Regions from separate parts of the Gemmiger sp. genome, predicted to be linked through region 2. Evidence: predicted binding sites of a transcription regulator. Region 2 holds the regulator's gene; each other region holds the start of a gene.

Region 1 (3,241 bases), on a different contig from region 2:
GCCCACGATGTGCAGGCGGTCAACGGCCAGCCGCTTGATGACCTCGCAGAAGCGAACAATGTAGGCGTCGGCGCGGTCGTAGCGGATGATGCTCTCGATGATTTCGCCGTAATACTGGTCCTTGTCGTGGTCCTCAAAGTGGGCGTGAAGCAGTTCGTCGAGGATGTGGCCGCAATTCTGGGGCAGGCAGCGGCGCACATGGTCGCGGGTGTGCTTGCTGGACACGAACCGGCACAGATCAATGAGCCGCAGCAGTGTCAGCCGATACCAGGCGTGCAGGTCTTTTTGGCGGGCTTTCAGCTCGGGCAATTTTTGATTGGGATAATAGACCAATGTTGCCAACTCGGCGCGTTCGTCGGCGGGGACGCCGGGGCCTAACACCGTGTCGATCTTTTCCCGGATGACGCCCGACGCGCTGTTTAAAATATGTACAAACGCTTCATGCTCGCCGTGCAGGTCGCTCATAAAATGCTCGGTGCCCTTGGGCAGGCGCAGCAGTGCCTCAATGCGGATGATCTCGCTGGCCGCGGCGGCCACGGTCTTGTATTTCTGGGAAAGCAGGCGCAGATAGCGCAGATGCTCGTCGGAATATGGCACGGGCAGGACCTCCCTGTACTTTTATTTCATCTATATGGAATTATAACACACTTTTAGGCAAAACAAAAGGGCCGCAGCCCTAAGAATTTAGGGCTGCGGCCCGGAAGAGTATGCCTTGCAGGGGTCGATGCTCACATCCACCGCTACGGCGTTCCGGAAGATGAGCGATTACTCGATCTCAATCAACGTCTGCTTCGGTTCCAATTTCTTGGCGTCGGCCTTGGGCAGATGCAGGCTCAGGATGCCGTTCTCAAATTTGGCGCTGATATCCTTGGGTTCCAGCTCCTTGCCAACGTAGAAGCTGCGGGCACAGCTGCCGGTGGCACGCTCCTGGCGAATGTAGCGGCCCTCGTTGTCCTTCTCGTCCAGTTCCTCATTGCGCTGGGCGCTGATGGTCAGATAGCCGTTGTCAAGGTCGAGCTTGACATCCTCCTTCTTGAAGCCGGGCAGGTCGACAAACACATCGTAACTGTCCTTGTTCTCGCGGACGTCGGTCTTCATCACATTGGCGGCACGTTTGCCAAACATACTGCGGGGTTCGGCAGCGCGCATTGCACGGTCAAAGTCATGCGCCCAGGCATCGCTGAACAAATCATCCATCAAACCATCATTGAACATATACGGAACCATCATCATAAGTCATTCCTCCAATTTTCATCGGCTGAACGTAGACTGTGCGTACAGTTGACTTTTGAATTAAGCTTTGTTGTTCCTTTGGGGGTTCTGGTTCTTTCGTCCCTGTTCCCCTTGGAACGCTTTTATAATAACACGGCAAATTAGCACTGTCAATAGTAGAGTGCTAATGTTTACAAGTTGTGTAATGATTGTTCATAAAATATGCAATAAGCTTTTGAATACAGCGATAGTACGTGATTTTGTGTAGTGATCAATACGCCTGGCCCCTGCACAAGTGTGTACGCACCATATAAAACAAGAACATGCCCGCCACCCTTGCCAAATTTTCGTCTGTTTTTTTGTGCGGTTTGCGGATTGACACTTTTTGAATGCAACGGTATCCTTGAACTGCGCGCGACTATCATGCGCAACATTTTCAGCAAGGGAGGGAACGTGCGCACCATGGCGAATAACACTACACCCATGAAAATTGCAGAGATCGCAGACGCGCTCGGAATCTCGAAAACCACGGTATCACGTGCGCTTTCCGGCAAAGGACGCGTGGGGGAGGAGACCCGCGCCCGGGTGCTTGCCTACGCCGGGCTGACCGGGCGCGAGGTCGCGCCGCCCCATCCGGTGACACAGGGCGCAACACATAATCTGTCACTCATCATCCCGAAACACTTTATCCGCCTGGATTTGCCCTTCCTGCGCAAATGTATGGGCGGCATCTGCGCCATGGCTGCGCAGCGCGGGTATGACCTGCTGCTCTGCTATGTCAGTGAGACCGACACCGACCAACTGGAACGCCAGCTGGCAAGCCATAAAGTTGATGGTGTCATCCTTTCCCGCACCATGTCGGATGACCCCTGCATCGACTTGTTGAATCAGTACGGTGTGCCTTTTGTGGCCATCGGCCGCATCGACGACCCGGAGATTCCCCAGGCCGACAACGACCAGCTGGGTGCAGCGTGCGAAATGACCCGCTTGCTGCTGCAGTTGGGCACCCGGCGCATCGCCTACCTGGGCGGCAGCGGCACTTATACCGTCAACGCCGACCGGCTGCGTGGCTATCTGCGAGGTCTGGCCGAGTTCGGTGTGCAGGCCGACCAAACGCTGATCCACACGGGATTGGAGAGCGACGAACAGCGCACCGACGCACTGGAAGCTACACTGGAGCACCGCCCCGACTGCCTGCTCTGCTGTGACGACCGGCTGGCCTTTGACGTTGTGCGGGAGCTGCGGGCACGGCATATCCATGTACCCCAGGACATCCGCGTGGCAAGCCTGTATGACAGCGAATTGCTCGTAGACATAACACCTTCTATCTCGGCAGTGCGGTTTGACGCCGAGCGCATCGGCTCCACTGCCTGCCGGATGCTGCTGGACATTTTGGCCGGGAAGGACGTGCCGAAGCGCCAGCTGCAAGGGTATCAGGTCATTTTACGGGATTCGACAAAGTGAATAGCGTTTATCATGCCGCCCCGGAGGAATGCCTTCCGGGGCAGTTTTGCTATTCTGGAGGTGTCATGGTTTCCGGCTCTGCGCAACTTCCTATTTTATGACATCATCGAATCAAATTACAAAATAGTTACGGCAACGTCAGATTGCTGTACAAAACAGGGAAAATGTGTCCAAAAACAACCGCGTGCAACCCGGAAGTTGCGCAAGTTGCGCGCATTTTTCGTCGAATAAGCCGTTTCCGGCGGCAAAACAGCCAAAAACGCACTGTGAAACACGGATAATCTGTACATTGACACCAAGCGAAAAATCCTGTATCCTAAAAAACGTAAGGCGGATGCGCAAGTTAGTTGCGCAGCACCGCTCAAGGTGTTCACAAGAGAACATTTTTAAAAGAAGGAGAGTACATTATGAAAAAGCAAATCAGCCTGGCTCTGGCCGGTGTAATGGCTTTGTCCCTCGCCGCTTGCGGCGGCTCTGCCAGCACCGCCACCTCCACTTCCGAAGCAGCTTCCACTGCTGAGTCCACCGAGGCTTCCAGCGCAGCTTCCACCGAGGCCGCTGCTGC
Region 2 (3,241 bases):
ACGCGCCGTCTTTTTCGAGATAGCAAAGGGTGGTTTGCAGTAAATCCATAGGGAACTCCTTACATATTTTGTATGAAACCGCAGATACTACCATAAAAAACCAGGGAGGATTCTGTATGAGAGCGACAGGAATTGTGCGGCGCATCGATGAATTGGGCCGGGTGGTCATCCCGAAGGAGATACGCCGTACCCAGCGCATCCACTCGGGCGACGCACTGGAAATTTTTACCGATGGCAAAGGGGAAGTTGTCTTTAAAAAGTATTCGCCGCTGGCAGAGCTGGGCGAGCCGGCCGCCGCCTACGCCGATGTGCTGGCCCGGCGGCTGGGCTGTGGTGTGGCTGTCTGTGACCGGGAAAAGATCGTGGCCGCCGCCGGGGCGGGCAGAAGTGAGCTGCTGGGCGAGCCGCTGCCGCCTGAGTTGGACGCCCTGCTGGCCCGCCGCAAGCTGTACACCGCACCGGAAGAGCCGCTGCACCGGGTCGCGTTGGGCAGCCGTTGGCTGCTGTGCGCCGCGCCGGTTTTGGTGCATGGCGATATTGAGGGCGGCGTGCTGCTGCCGGGTATGCGCCGGGATGCCGTACCCGACCCCGAGACCATCCGCGCCGCCGCCACCGCCGCCGAGTTTTTAGCGCGATGGATGGGGGAGTGACGGGGTGTCTGAATGCACACCGCCGTGTAGGGGCCGGGCATGCCCGGCCCTCAGCTTTCCCGCAAGCGACCGTTTTCCGTACAAGTGCAGGCCGGGCATAACCGGCCCCTACATATATAATAGGTAAGAACTCTGCCGTGATTGTGACGAAACTGTTAAACTTACAAAAAAATCGGAAAAACCCCTTGACAGTTTGCAAAACGGGAATATAATTAACTTAGCACTCAGAGATATAGAGTGCTAAACAAAACCGAAAGCAAACCAAAGGAGATGAGCAGCATGGCCATGGACGCGCGCAAGCAGCGTATACTGGAAGCCATTGTTGCCCTGTATGCCAACGGCGGCGAACCGGTCGGTTCGGGCCTGCTGGCAAACTACTTTGACATGGCACTGTCCAGTGCAACGCTGCGCAACGAGATGGCGGCGCTGACTAAGCTGGGCCTGCTGGAACAGCCCCACACCAGTGCGGGCCGTGTGCCCAGTGCCCAAGGCTATCGCTACTACCTCGACCACCTGATCGATGCGCCGAAGGCCAGCGCCCTGCCGGATGCCGACCGCCGCCACATCGATGACCTGTTCGCCGCCATGGATGCCGAGCCGGAAAAGCTCGTGCCCGCTGCAGCCCGCAGTTTGGCTGATTTGACTGGCTGCGCCGCTGCCGCCACCACGCCCCAGGCCCCGGATCTCTGCATCGCCCACTTTGAGGTTGTGCAGGTCGGGCGGTACAGCGCGGCGGTGCTGGCAGTCACCAGCGCAGGCGGGGTTCGTACCCGCGTGGCCCGCGTCGATACCGGCCTGTCCCGGGACGACGCCGCCAACATCGCGCAGCTGCTCAACCGGGGGCTTACGTTTGTAGCCCCGCAGGACCTCAGCCCCATGCTGATGGCCAGCCTGGTGCTGGCCGCAGGTGAGCGGCTCAGCCCCGTGATCATGGCCGCGCAGGCGCTTGTCACCACCGGCCCGCAGGCCTGCCTGGAAGGCGCACAATACCTGGCAAAGATGCCGGATGTCCGCCAGAACCTTGGCACGCTGCTGGAGATTTTCTCCGACAACGAGGCCGCTACCGAGCTGATCCGCCCCGAGGGAAGCCGCGTTACGGCCACCCTGGGCTGCGACCTGGACCCGGCCATGCCGGGCTGCTGCATCGTCAGCAAGCGGTATCTGGCAGGCGGCGGGCTGACAGGCTCGGTGGCGCTCATCGGCTCCACCCGCATGGAATATGAGCGGCTGCTGCCGATCCTCGACTACTTTGCCGCAAAGCTGGGGCAGAGTATGGCCGGGCAGGGCCAATAATTGGAAAGAAGGAAACCCGCAATGAGCCACGAAAAAGAAACCAAGCAGACGCCCGCCGCAGAGACCAAGGTGCCTGAGACCGAGGCCAAGGCCCCTGAGCAGGAGGCCCCCAAGGCCGACAAGCCCGAGGCAAAGCACGAGGGTAAGCACCACCACGAGACAGCGGCCTTGCAGGCTAAGCTGGACGAGGCGGAGAAAAAGAACGAGGAGCTGAAAAACCAGCTGCTGCGCACCGCCGCCGAGTATGATAACTACCGCAAGCGCAGCCAGCGCGAGGCCGACCAGAAGTTCAACGACGGTGTGTCCCACGCTGTGACCCAGATTTTGGGCATCCTGGACACGCTGGATATGGCTGCCAACGCCGCCTGCACCGACGAGAACTACAAGAAGGGCGTCATGATGACGCTGGACAAGGCCGCCAAGGCCCTGGAAACGCTGAACATCACCGAAATCGAAGCGCTGAATCAGCCGTTTGACCCCAACTTCATGAACGCCGTTTCGCAGGCCCCCGCCGCCGAGGGCCAGGAGAGCGGCAGCGTCACGCAGGTTTTCCAGAAGGGCTACAAGATCGGTGACAAGATCATCCGCCACGCGATGGTCGTTGTCGCAGAATAAGGCGAACCGAATCAAAAGATTCGTTTCCATATAAATTGACATTCACTACTGTTCAAAGCAAATTTGAAGGGAGTTTTTATTATGAGCAAAATCATCGGTATTGACCTTGGTACTACCAATAGCTGCGTCGCTGTTATGGAAGGCGGCGAGCCTGTCGTCATCGCGAACGCCGAGGGCGCCCGCACCACCCCGTCTGTCGTCGGTTTCACCAAGACCGGCGAGCGTCTGGTCGGCCAGGTCGCAAAGCGTCAGGCCATCACCAACCCCGAGAATACCATCTCCTCCATCAAGCGTAAGATGGGCACCGCCGAGAAGGTCCACGCCGGCGGCAAGGACTACACCCCCGAAGAGATCAGCGCTATGATCCTGAGCAAGCTGAAGGCTGACGCCGAAGCTTACCTGGGCGAGCCTGTCACCGAGGCCGTCATCACCGTCCCCGCCTACTTCAACGACAGCCAGCGTCAGGCCACCAAGAACGCAGGCACCATTGCCGGCCTGAACGTCAAGCGTATCATCAACGAGCCGACCGCTGCTTCTCTGGCCTACGGCATCGATAAGGAAGCCGACCAGAAGATCATGGTCTACGACCTGGGCGGCGGTACCTTCGATGTCTCCATCATCGAGATGGGCGACGGCGTTACCGAGGTTCTGGCCACCAACGGTGATACCCACCTGGGCGGCGA
Region 3 (3,241 bases), on a different contig from region 2:
GTGCAGTCCGAGATATCGCGGCCCATCTTGCCGGGCAGTGAGTAGTCCTGCACGTTGGCGCGCAGCATGATTTGGTTCATCTTGCGGGTACACATCAAAATCAACATGATGGTATAGTTTGCCACCCCCTCCGGCGGGTAGTGGCTGTGGCTGATGCGCATACCCAATTTTTTGGCGGTATCCAGCGGGATATGGTCATACCCGATGCTGCGGCAGGGCAGGTATTTTACGCCCATCCCGGCCCAGGCTTCCAGGTATTCGGGCCGAATCGCGCAGGGGTTCGTGCTGACGGCGTCGCAGCCCTCGGCCAGGTGCAGGTTCTCCGGCGTGGGTACGCCGGGCGTGCCGGTATAGTCGATGCCGTACTGTTGTTTGTACGGCTCGCAATACTGCTGCTCGTCAAAGGGGCGCAATGTGTAAAACATGATCTTCATGTTTTGTCATCTTCCTTACAGGTGATAGTTGAAGAGGTCGGCCAGCCAGTCCGTACACAGATCCACCCAGGCGCGGTTGTGGGCGTTGGGGGTGTTGACCTCCCGCGTGCAGGTGCTGGTGCCGTGGCCGTCGTGGTTGAAGAGATGCAGCTCAAACGGCACCTTATGCTCGGTCAGGGCCGACGCCAGCAGCAGTGAGTTCTGCACAGGGACCGAGCCATCCTCCACCGTGTGCCAGATAAAGAAGGGCGGCAGATCGCCGCGGATTTGATTTTCCAGGCTCATGGTGGCCTTCAGTTCGGCATCGTCGCCGCAAAGATTCTTGATGGAGCCGCCGTGGGTCATGATGCCCGACGTGATAACTGGGTAGCCCAGCACAACAGCATCGGGGCGGGCTTCCTCGGCGTGGATGCCGAGGGCTTTCTGCACCGGCTCGGCATCCCACAGGATGGCCGTGGATGCCGCCAGATGCCCGCCCGCCGAGAAGCCGCAGACGGCAACCTTGAAGGGGTCAACACGGAACTTTGCTGCGTTGCGGCGGATGTGCAAAATTGCCCCCGCTGCGTCGATCAGCGGCTGCCAGCGCAGCGGCGGCTGGGTATCGTCCTTACGGCAGGTGTAGGTCAGGATAAAGACGTTATAGCCTGCCTGCAAAAACTGCATGGCGACGGGGTCAGCCTCGCGCGAGCTGCACCAGGCGTAGCCGCCGCCCGGCAGAATTAGTATAGCCGGGCGGATGTTGAAGGCGGGCATTTCGGTAGTCTCGTCCCGCAGGTAGCCAACGAGGGCTGCGCCGCTGGGGAGGGTATGGTTGTAGAATTGCATGGATATTTCCTCGATTCTGATTTTATATGCAGGGGCGGGATTTATCCCTTCCCCGGACGTTGCGGCATGGCAGCGGTCAGAGGGCTGGCCGCCCTACGAACGGAACACGGTTGCAGGGGCGGGGTATGCCCCACCCTCAACACAATGGCAGACGGCCATTCATGCAAAGCTGAGGGCCGGGCATACCCGGCCCCTACCGGGTTCTTTATTTAGGGTGCGCCGCGATGTACTCCGCCATGATATCGGCGGCAAGGCGGCAGAGTTCCGGGCAGGGGCGCTTTTTGTAGTATTCGGGGGTGCGGGGGCTGGCGATGGGGCTGCCCTCGGGTTCTTTCAGACCCAGAAGCTCTTTGCAGATCATGCTTCCTCTGCCGTTGCGGGCCTTGTACTCGGCGGCCAGGGCTTGTACGTCGGTGTAGAGCGCGGTCTTTTTCGCAGGGTCGTCGCTGCCGTAGAGTGCCCCCAGCACCAGTGTGATACCGGAGAACGCACCGCAGACCTCCCGCATACGTCCAAATCCGCCGCCGAAACCTGCGGAAATTTGCAAGGCCTGCTTTTCGGTCATGCCCATTTCCTCTGCAAAGGCCACCGCCACCGATTGGCAGCAGTTGTAACCCTTGAAAAACGCCGCATACGCGCGGTCGCCGTAGATGCTCATGTGTGGGTGTCCTTTCTGGAAATTTCTAAAGGCTCCTCTTAAGGGGCGTTTAAGCTGCGTATATATTCTTAGCATACCGCAAATCTCTCTGTTTGAAAACCCCTGATTTTAAATTTTTTGTTAAAATGCGGCACAAGGGTTGCACTTTATAGAAAAGAGTGCTAAACTAGCTTTAGCAGTTGAAATAAACGAGTGCTAATTTCATTTGTATAAGTGAGGTTTTCTTCTATGGCAATGCGTCAGTTCAAGGCCGAAAGCAAAAAGCTGCTCGACCTGATGATCAATTCTATCTATACAAACCGCGAGATCTTCCTGCGTGAGCTGATTTCCAACGCTTCGGACGCTTGCGACAAGCGCTACTTCAAGAGCCTGACCGACACGTCTGTCGGCATCACGAAGGATGACTTGAAGATCCACATTCAGCCCGATAAGGAGAGCCGCACGCTGACCATCAGCGACAACGGCATCGGCATGACGAAGGACGAGCTGGAAAAGAACCTGGGCACCATCGCCAAGTCCGGTTCTTTCGACTTCAAGACCGAGAACCAGAGCGACAATATCGACATCATCGGTCAGTTCGGCGTCGGCTTCTACTCTGCCTTTATGGTTGCCAAGAAAGTGACCGTCATTTCCCGCGCCCAGGGCGAGGATACTGCCTGGAAGTGGGAATCCACCGGCGTTGAGGGCTATACCCTGACCGAGACCGACAAGGACGATGTCGGCACTGAAATCATTTTGGTCATGAAGGATGACACCGACACTGACCATTACAGCGAGTATCTGGAAGACTACGAAATCACCAACCTCATCAAGAAGTACAGCGATTACATCCGCTTTCCCATCACGATGTACCGTGAGAAATCCCGCCAGAAGCCGAAGCCGGAGGATGCGGGCGACGATTACAAGCCCGAGTACGAGACCTACACCGAGCTGGAAACGCTGAACAGCATGGTGCCCATCTGGAAGCGCCCGAAGAGTGAAGTCAAAGACGAGGACTACAACGAGTTCTACAAGAACAAGTTCATGGACTACACCGACCCGCTGCGGGTCATTACCAGCCGCACCGAGGGCACGGCAACCTACACGGCGCTGCTGTTCATCCCCGGCTCCACCCCGTATGACTATTACACCAAGGAGTATGAGAAGGGCTTGGCACTCTACGCTTCCGGTGTCATGATCATGGAGAAGTGCGGCGACCTGCTGCCCGACTATTTCAGCTTTGTCAAGGGCGTTGTGGACAGCGAGGACTTGAGCCTGAACATCAGCCGTGAGACGCTGCAGAAGGACAACCAGCTCAAGCTGATGCGCAGCTCTCTGGAAAAGA

Evidence for each region. Region 2 encodes HrcA, which represses chaperone genes, less so after heat shock. Its sites were predicted from a motif close to TGTTAGCACTCNNNNNNNNNGAGTGCTAACA; they were not measured.
Region 1: ACZO0A_RS05040 (Hsp20/alpha crystallin family protein) is a predicted target of HrcA. The motif match lies at 1,372-1,402, and genes of this name have one in related genera.
Region 3: htpG (molecular chaperone HtpG) is a predicted target of HrcA. The motif match lies at 2,088-2,118, and genes of this name have one in related genera.

The regions. Positions count from the first base shown of each region.
Region 1 covers NZ_DBMDDV010000008.1:87,538-90,778, forward strand. Annotated here, with positions in the region: gene ACZO0A_RS05035 (fructose-1,6-bisphosphatase) at 1-597, opposite strand, end outside; gene ACZO0A_RS05040 (Hsp20/alpha crystallin family protein) at 766-1,230, opposite strand; gene ACZO0A_RS05045 (LacI family DNA-binding transcriptional regulator) at 1,675-2,676, shown strand; gene ACZO0A_RS05050 (extracellular solute-binding protein) at 3,084-3,241, shown strand, end outside.
Region 2 covers NZ_DBMDDV010000031.1:22,140-25,380, reverse strand. Annotated here, with positions in the region: gene ACZO0A_RS10665 (NUDIX hydrolase) at 1-49, opposite strand, end outside; gene ACZO0A_RS10660 (stage V sporulation T C-terminal domain-containing protein) at 117-650, shown strand; gene hrcA (heat-inducible transcriptional repressor HrcA) at 930-1,943, shown strand; gene ACZO0A_RS10650 (nucleotide exchange factor GrpE) at 1,965-2,558, shown strand; gene dnaK (molecular chaperone DnaK) at 2,640-3,241, shown strand, end outside.
Region 3 covers NZ_DBMDDV010000029.1:28,898-32,138, reverse strand. Annotated here, with positions in the region: gene ACZO0A_RS10375 (D-isomer specific 2-hydroxyacid dehydrogenase family protein) at 1-434, opposite strand, end outside; gene ACZO0A_RS10370 (alpha/beta hydrolase) at 450-1,259, opposite strand; gene ACZO0A_RS10365 (C-GCAxxG-C-C family protein) at 1,465-1,917, opposite strand; gene htpG (molecular chaperone HtpG) at 2,146-3,241, shown strand, end outside.